4 regions of the Bradyrhizobium sp. SZCCHNS3002 genome follow, and region 3 is predicted to be linked to each of the others. Evidence: predicted binding sites of a transcription regulator. Region 3 holds the regulator's gene; each other region holds the start of a gene.

Evidence for each region. The regulator LexA, encoded in region 3, represses DNA repair genes until DNA is damaged. The targets are predictions, from matches to a motif close to TGTTCNNNNTGTGTTCNG.
Region 1: the regulator LexA is predicted to act here: its motif matches at 870-887, upstream of recA (recombinase RecA).
Region 2: the regulator LexA is predicted to act here: its motif matches at 905-922, upstream of QW845_RS17680 (PA0069 family radical SAM protein).
Region 4: the regulator LexA is predicted to act here: its motif matches at 990-1,007, upstream of QW845_RS09040 (DNA repair protein).

What each region holds. Positions count from the first base shown of each region.
Region 1 covers NZ_JAUHHY010000013.1:93,500-95,701, reverse strand. The annotation lists gene QW845_RS25400 (hypothetical protein) at 111-404, opposite strand; gene recA (recombinase RecA) at 979-2,067, shown strand.
Region 2 covers NZ_JAUHHY010000007.1:352,086-354,287, reverse strand. The annotation lists gene QW845_RS17680 (PA0069 family radical SAM protein) at 1-894, opposite strand, end outside; gene QW845_RS17675 (phosphoketolase family protein) at 1,083-2,202, shown strand, end outside.
Region 3 covers NZ_JAUHHY010000001.1:141,044-143,245, forward strand. The annotation lists gene QW845_RS00645 (hypothetical protein) at 1-260, opposite strand, end outside; gene lexA (transcriptional repressor LexA) at 551-1,249, opposite strand; gene glp (gephyrin-like molybdotransferase Glp) at 1,455-2,202, opposite strand, start outside.
Region 4 covers NZ_JAUHHY010000003.1:412,739-414,940, forward strand. The annotation lists gene QW845_RS09035 (DNA polymerase Y family protein) at 1-218, opposite strand, end outside; gene QW845_RS09040 (DNA repair protein) at 118-906, opposite strand; gene QW845_RS09045 (putative DNA modification/repair radical SAM protein) at 1,091-2,202, shown strand, end outside.

The DNA.
Region 1 (2,202 bases), on a different contig from region 3:
TCTGCACGCACGATGAGCCGAACAAAAGCAGAAGAGGCGAGGGAACTTCGTTCTTCTCAGGAGAACCACGGACCGTGCGATCTACGCACGCGTGTAGGAGTTTGGTAGTTTCAAGGAAAAGTCTTGACGAGCTCGATCGGCCCGACGATCGCGGCATTGAAGTCGGCGAGGTCTTCGCTGGGAATCCAGTACTCGAGATGCTCTCGGCCGCCGGCCTCATGCACTTCGTACGCGTCGATGAAGCGTCGCAGGATCGCGAAGCGCAGCACATGGCCGCAGCCGCTCGCCGGTACGTTCCAGTCCCTCGCGATCTTCACGGCATAGGCCTCGGTCAGCACCGGGTAGAAGATCGGCTGCTCCGGAAGGCGCGGCGGAAACGCCCGCATGCCCGAGGCTGCGATCAAGGCGAACTCCTTTGGGCCGACCGGGCGCCACAGCGTGAGGGTCTGTTCCTTGTTGGATCCGGTCATGCTGGTCCCGAAAATTGGAAGCGGTAGGGGGCTCACAGAGAAGGACCAGCAGGATGATAGGGCACGGTCGAGACCACAATAACAACTTATAATTGAAGTGGCGTCTGTCACTGGCGCGACAGGCGAGGTTGGAGCGCTCGGACAGGCCGGTCGTAATTCGCATGATCGCCGGTCGGCGGCTGCGCCGCTCGCGCGCATGGCCTCCGCCTTCAGCCGAGCCAGGATCCTCTCGCGGTCGCCGTCATCCAGCATCCCTTTACTTCGCTTGTGGGCCCGCTCGTCGGGCAGCGCTTCCTCAGCGGTGCTCGGTGCACTGGCGCCGGCCCTCGGCCCCTCGAGCGGCAGGCGTGTCCCCGCGGCTGTCAGGGGTTTGCGAAGAGAAGAGGCGTGATTGTCGAGAAGAACATATTGCGAACAAAGAACGGATGGAGTACATTCACCTCAAGATTGCTGGCCGACCTCGTTAACCGTTTGTCCATCTCGCGAATCCCCGCCATAAGGAGCGCCAATGTCCGCCACCGCCCTGCGTATCGTCGAAGGTTCCTCAATGGATAAGAGTAAGGCGCTCTCTGCTGCGCTGTCCCAGATCGAACGTCAGTTCGGCAAGGGCTCGGTGATGAAGCTGGGCAAGAACGACCGCTCGATGGATGTCGAGACGGTGTCGACCGGCTCGCTCGGGCTCGACATCGCGTTGGGGATCGGTGGGCTGCCGAAAGGGCGCATCGTCGAGATCTACGGTCCGGAATCCTCGGGCAAGACCACGCTGGCGCTGCACACGGTGGCGGAAGCGCAGAAGAAGGGCGGCATCTGTGCCTTCATCGATGCCGAGCATGCGCTCGATCCGGTCTATGCGCGCAAGCTGGGCGTCAACATCGATGAGCTCCTGATCTCACAGCCGGATACGGGTGAGCAGGCGCTGGAGATCTGCGACACCCTGGTGCGTTCCGGTGCGGTCGACGTGCTGGTGGTCGACTCGGTGGCGGCGCTGGTGCCGAAGGCCGAGCTCGAAGGCGAGATGGGCGAGTCGCTGCCGGGCCTGCAGGCCCGCCTGATGAGCCAGGCTCTGCGCAAGCTGACGGCCTCGATCAACAAGTCCAACACGATGGTGATCTTCATCAACCAGATTCGCATGAAGATCGGTGTGATGTACGGCTCGCCGGAGACCACCACCGGCGGCAATGCGCTGAAATTCTATGCCTCGGTCCGCCTCGACATCCGCCGCATCGGCGCGATCAAGGAGCGCGACGAGGTGATCGGCAATTCCACCCGTGTGAAGGTGGTGAAGAACAAGCTGGCGCCGCCGTTCAAGCAGGTCGAGTTCGACATCATGTATGGCGAGGGCGTCTCCAAGATGGGCGAGATCCTCGATCTCGGCGTCAAGGCCGGCATCGTCGAGAAGTCCGGCGCCTGGTTCTCTTACGATAGCCAGCGTCTCGGGCAGGGACGTGAGAATTCGAAATCGTTCCTCAAGACCAATCCGGACATGACCGCCAAGATCGAAGCCGCGATCCGCCAGAACTCCGGCCTGATCGCCGAGCAGATCCTGGCCGGCAATGCCGAGCGCGACGCCGACGGCGAGGAGCCGGCGGAGGAGTAGAGCTACGACGGCGGCGGGTGCCATGGACGTCGTGTTGCCGACGTTCCGGCGCCCGTTTGCAGATGTGTAGTGTTCTGCCGAAATCTGCGTTGCTGCATGACCAATGCAGTGAGCCCGGGTTTCTGAGCGCCGGAT
Region 2 (2,202 bases), on a different contig from region 3:
CAGCAGCACATAGGAGGCTTCCTTGACCCCGGCATGGGCGGCGGCATCGAGGATGCGCTCGATCTCGCTGTCATTGAGCGCCGGGATCACCGGCGCCACCATCACCGTCGTCGGGATGCCAGCCTTCGAGAGCGCCTGCAGCGCCTCCAGCCGCTTCGATGGCGTCGACGCCCGCGGCTCCATGGTGCGCGCCAGCTTCGGATCCAGCGTGGTCACTGATATCGCGACCTTCGCCAGGTTCTTCTTGGCCATCCGCGCCAGGATGTCGGCATCACGCATCACCAGCGCCGACTTCGTGACGATCCCGACGGGATGGCCAACCTTTTCCAGCACCTCGAGGATGCCGCGCATGATCTTCCGCTCGCGCTCGATCGGCTGGTAGGGATCGGTGTTGGTCCCGATCGCGATCATCCGCGGCTCGTAGCCGCTGGCCGCGAGCTCCTTCTCCAGGAGAGCGGGCGCATCCGGCTTCACGAACAGCTTGGATTCGAAGTCGAGGCCAGGCGACAGCCCGAGAAACGCATGGGTCGGCCGCGCGAAGCAGTAGACACAGCCGTGCTCGCAGCCGCGATACGGATTGATCGAGCGATCGAAACCGATGTCCGGCGAGTCGTTGCGGGTGATGACCTTGCGCGAGGTATCGGTCGCGACCGTGGTCTTGAACGGCGGCAGATCTTCGAGGCTCTGCCAGCCGTCGTCGAAGACAACGCGCGCCTCCGCCTCGTAGCGGCCGCTCGCATTGGATTGTGCACCCCGGCCGCGGCGCCGGCCCCGTTCGATGGCGACCGCGAGTTCGGGGAAGTCCTTGTCAGGACCGAAAGAAGGCGCGCCCGCCGGCTCGGAGGGCACCGGGACCGGCGGGCGCTTGAGGGCATGTGAAGATGCTCGGCTCATGGCCAAGACATAGCACACAAAGCGAACATTACAAGAACAAAAGAGAACATTTGCGCGGTGGTTCTGAGCCGGCGCAAGGCCAACCATCACATTCCCGTTCTATCCTCGCAGCGCACTGGAACGGGACGGTGCGGCGTTACTCTAATGCACTCTCCCGCGGGCGCGAAGCGGACGGCAAGCGAGGTTACATGAACATCACGTCTTCCCACCAGACGATCCCGGCCGATGATCTCGACCTGCTCGACCGCTACTGGCGTGCGGCCAATTATCTCTCGGTCGGGCAGATCTATCTGCTCGACAACCCGCTGCTGCGCGAGCCGCTGAAAGCGGAGCACGTCAAGCCGCGCCTGCTCGGCCACTGGGGGACGACGCCCGGACTGAATTTCATCTACGCCCATCTCAATCGCGCCATCCAGGCCCAGGATCTCAGCGTCATCTATATCTGCGGTCCCGGCCATGGCGGTCCGGGCATGGTCGCAAACACCTATCTCGAAGGCACATACAGCGAGATCTATCCGGATATCACGGGCGATGCCGATGGCCTGCGCAAGCTGTTCCGGCAGTTCTCCTTCCCTGGCGGCATTCCGAGCCATGCGGCGCCGGAAACGCCGGGCTCGATCCATGAAGGCGGCGAGCTCGGCTACGCGCTGGTGCACGCCTATGGCGCGGCGTTCGATAATCCCGATCTGATCGTGGCCTGCGTGGTCGGCGACGGCGAGGCCGAGACCGGCCCGCTCGCCGCGTCCTGGCATTCGAACAAGTTCCTGAACCCGGCCCATGACGGCGCGGTGCTGCCGATCCTGCATCTCAACGGCTACAAGATCGCCAATCCCACCGTGCTCGGCCGCATGGGCGACGCCGAGCTCAAATGCCTGTTCGAAGGTTACGGTTATGAGCCGCTGTTCGTCGAAGGCGCCGAGCCCAAGCCGATGCATCGGCAGATGGCGGACGCGCTCGATGTCGCGCTCGCAAGCATCCGCTCGATCCAGCAGAATGCGCGTCAGCCGGATGCAACGATCCAACGGCCGCGCTGGCCGATGATCGTGCTGCGCAGCCCGAAGGGCTGGACGGGCCCGAAGGAGGTCGACGGCCTCAAGGTCGAAGGTTTCTGGCGTGCCCACCAGGTGCCGATCGCCAATCCGCGCGGCAAGCCGGAGCATCTCGCGCTGCTCGAAGCCTGGCTGAAGAGCTACGAGCCGGACACATTGTTCGACGCGCAGGGCCGGCTGATGCCGGAGCTGCAGGCGCTGGCGCCGAAGGGCGCGCGGCGCATCGGCGCCAACCCGCACGCCAATGGCGGCTTGCTCA
Region 3 (2,202 bases):
TGGCGATCGGGAATGTGCGTCTCGATGCTGTTGAACTTCGCGACGCGCTCGCGGATCGTCCGGGTCCAGAGCCAGCGGCTGTCGTAGCGGACGTCCTCGGCAAAGGCCAACTCGGTGCCGGGCAGCATGCAGACTGCGACGGTCGGCTCGCTCTCCAGCGCGAAGCCGCGGGTGGCGGTGCCACGGAAGGTCATCGAGATCAACGTCTCGCCGACCTTGGCGGGACGGGACGCAACCGCATGGAGGCTGTAGTCACACATCGGATCGCTCCTCGTTGAGAGATAGCCGACCCACGCTCCCCCCGGACAGGCGCAGGCCTCTATCAGAGTGGACATCGATGGTGATGTTAGCGCGCGCTTCGCGGCAATTCTGCGCTGATCTGCATCGCGTGTGCCCGCGGCCGATCACAAGCGTTTGAGCATGCCGCGCTGCACATCATGAAGTGCATTCGCGTGTGGCGTATTTTGCTGGCTGATTCCAGCTTGGCTGGCTTCTCGCTCGGCGGCGACAGCGCGTGCGCCCGCCGCCGATCGACCGATCCCATTCGCGATCAGTACTTGCGGTACAGCCCGACCAGCTTGCCTTGGATCTTCACCCGGTTCGGCGGCAGGATGCGCACCTCGTAGGCGGTGTTGGCCGGCTCGAGCGCGATCGATGCGCCGCGGCGGCGGAAGCGCTTCAAGGTCGCTTCCTCATCGTCGATCAGCGCCACCACGATGTCGCCGGTGTCGGCGGTCTCGTTGCGCTGGATCAGCGCCATGTCACCGTCGAGGATGCCGGCATCGACCATCGAGTCGCCGCGCACCTCGAGCGCATAGTGATCGCCGTTGCCGAGCATGTCGGCAGGCACGCTGATGGTGTGGCTGCGCGTCTGCAGCGCCTCGATCGGGGTACCGGCGGCGATGCGGCCCATCACCGGCACCGCGACAGGGCGCTCGCCATCGTCCAGCGCGGGAGTGCTGGTGCGCACCTTGCCGAGATTGCCTTCGATCACCGACGGCGTGAAGCCGCGACGGTTGCCCGCGGCCTGCGACAGCTCGGGCAGCTTGATCACCTCGATCGCGCGGGCGCGATTCGGCAGCCGGCGGATGAAGCCGCGCTCCTCGAGCGCCGTGATCAGGCGATGAATGCCGGACTTCGAGCGCAGATCGAGCGCATCCTTCATCTCGTCGAAGGACGGCGGCACGCCGGCTTCCTTGAGCCGCTCGTTGATGAACCGCAGAAGTTCGTACTGTTTGCGCGTCAGCATTTCGACCTGGTCCCCGGTTTGTTGTTGTCCGAGTCCAGGAGCTGCGCCTTGAGCACAAGCCGGCTGAGAGCGCCCTGGAGTCGGACCGTCATCGCGTCGCCCGCAACATACTAAAAACAAATCATGAACGGACACTATATGTTCGATGTGTGTTCCGCAATCCTAAAAATATGATGAACGGACCGGGCTTTACCGGGGAAGCGGCTCAGTTCGGCAGGCGCAGGATCTCGCACGGGCTGCCGGCAGGCGCCTTCGGCGCAAACGCCGGCCGGATCACCAGCGCCTGCGACAGCGCGAGATTGCCGAGCAGCGACGAATCCTGCTGCGTCACCGGTGTTGCGACCAGGGTGCCGTCGGCGCGCTCCTTGAGCTGCGCCCGCAGATAGTCCTCGCGCGAATCGTTCGCCCCCAACTCGCGGCCGAGCAGGGCGGTCTCGCGCGGCATCACGGCCTCGTCGCGGCCGAGCAGGCGCCGAATCAGCGGCACCATGAACAGGATGGCGCAGACATAGGACGACACCGGATTGCCGGGCAGTCCGATCACCCTGATGTCGCCGAGCCGTCCGTGCATCATCGGCTTGCCCGGCCGCATCGCGATCTTCCAGAACGCCATTTCGACGCCCTCGGCCTCCAGCGCCTGCTTGACCAGGTCGTGATCGCCGACCGAGGCGCCGCCGGTCGTGATCAGGACGTCGGCCTCGGCCGCGCGGGCGCGCCGGATTCCAGCGACCGTCGCCTCCATCGTATCCGCGGCGATGCCGAGATCGATCGGCGTCGCGCCCTCGCTGCGCACCAGCGCCCGCAGCGCGTAGCCGTTGGAATAGACGATCTGCCCCGGGCCGGGCGTCGAGCCCGGCATCACCAGCTCGTCGCCGGTGGCGAGCAGCGCCACCTTCGGCCGCCGCCGCACCGGCAGCGCCGGATGATTCATGCTGGCCGCCAGGGACAGGTCG
Region 4 (2,202 bases), on a different contig from region 3:
GCGCGGGCATTCGCCAAGGGCTGGCCGAGGCTGACGCCGTGACGCGCCGCCGCCTCGTCCAACGAATGGATCAGCAGCACATTGGCATCCTTGAGGACGACGGCCTGCGGAAGGCCATCATGCGGATCGGCGGCGCGGCTGCGCTTGATGCGATCGATGGGCAGGCGCGGCAGCCACAAGCTGAGGATCCGCCGCCGGTTCATTGAAACGGCATGCATCGGGGGTCCACTCCATGATCCATCGTCCGGTCTGGCCGTGACGGTTGCGAATGAGCTCGGCATCGAGGCGCGGCGCGCCCCACGCCATCCAGGGCGCCGAGGGCAGCGACGGCGCGGTGCGGACGATCCAGCGCGTCTCGGCGGTCGAGGGCTCGGGCGTGGCCGCGATGCGCAGCATGAGCGCCGTCACCCCGGACTCCTGCGCCGCCAGGGTCAGCTTGCGGCTGGCGACGAGATCGAGCTTTTGCGTCTCGCCCCACACCTCCAGCATCACACCGCCCAGCGCATCGCAGGCGAGCGCGTCGGCGGCGGTGCGCAGGGCGTGATCGAGATCGGGCGCGCGCACGATCACGATCCGACGCGGATCGAGGCCGAGCTCGGCGAGCCCGCTCATCGACAGCGCGCCCATCTCGCGCTCGGCGAAATCCTGCCGGATCCAGATCAGCGGCCGGCGCGCGGCGACACGCGCGGCAAGCCCGCACAGGAAGCCGGTCGCGGCCGCCGCCTGGCGGCCGGTCTCGGCGAACACCTCATGCAGCGCGCCGGTGGCGAGCCCACCCTGCAGCACCGCATCGGCCGCGTCATGGCCGAGCGCGACCCGGCGCAAATCATGTGCGCCATCTCCCGCCTCGAGACGGGCAATGCGGCCGCGCAGACGCGCGAGCGTATCCATGCGTGCGCCGGTCATCCGTCGCCGCTCCTCTTCAATCCATCGTGCGGGCGCTGCCGTTCTCAAGTGAAGCAGGCAGTTGAACCCGCGACGACCCTCTTTGTTCATGATACGTTCTAATATAAAGCTAACGCCTTCGAGAGAGTCAATCGGGATTGCCCCGGATACGATTCAACGAATGGAATCAAAGGGATTCAAAGGTATGGAGCTGCTCCGCAAGCTGGAGATCCTGGCCGATGCCGCCAAGTACGACGCGTCCTGCGCCTCCAGCGGTACTGAGATGCGGGATTCCCGCGACGGCAAGGGTCTCGGCTCGACCGCGCCCGGCATGGGCATCTGCCATTCCTATGCGCCGGACGGACGCTGCATCTCGCTGCTCAAGGTTCTGCTGACCAATGCCTGCAACTACGACTGCCTGTATTGCGTCAACCGCGCCTCCTCCAACGTGCCGCGCGCCCGCTTCACGGTCGACGAGGTGGTGAAGCTCACCATCGACTTCTATCGCCGCAACTACATCGAGGGGCTATTCCTGTCGTCGGGCATCATCCGCAGCCCGGACTACACGATGGAGCAGGTCGTGAGCGTCGCGCGCAAGCTGCGCGAGGAGCATCGCTTCCGCGGCTACATCCATCTGAAGACGATTCCCGAAGCCGACGAGGCGCTGATCGCGGAAGCCGGCCGCTACGCCGACCGGCTCAGCATCAACATCGAGACGCCGCTGGAAGAGAGCCTGACGCAGCTCGCGCCGGAGAAGGACCAGCGCGCGATCCGCCGCACCATGGGCCGTCTCAGGCTGAAGCTCGACGAGACGGCGGAAGCCAAGAAGACGGTGCGCCGGGCGAAGCCGCCGCGCTTTGCGCCGGCCGGCCAGAGCACGCAGATGATCGTCGGCGCCGACGCGGCCAACGACCGCGTCATCCTGTCGACCTCGGCCAATCTCTACGGCGCCTACAAGCTCAAGCGCGTGTATTACTCCGCCTTCAGCCCGATCCCCGATGCCAGCCGCGCGCTGCCGCTGCAGGCCCCGCCTCTGGTGCGCGAGCACCGGCTGTACCAGGCCGACTGGCTGATGCGGTTCTACGGCTTCGACGCCGACGAGATCGTCGAGGAGAACGAGGGCATGCTGCCGCTCGACATCGACCCCAAGCTTGCCTGGGCGCTGCGCCACCGCGACCGCTTCCCGCTCGACATCAACACCGCAAGCCGCGAGGAGCTGCTGCGCGTACCCGGCTTCGGCACCCGCACCGTGCAGCGCATCCTCGCGACCCGGCGCACCACCACGATCCGCCTTGCGGATCTCGCCCGGCTCAACGT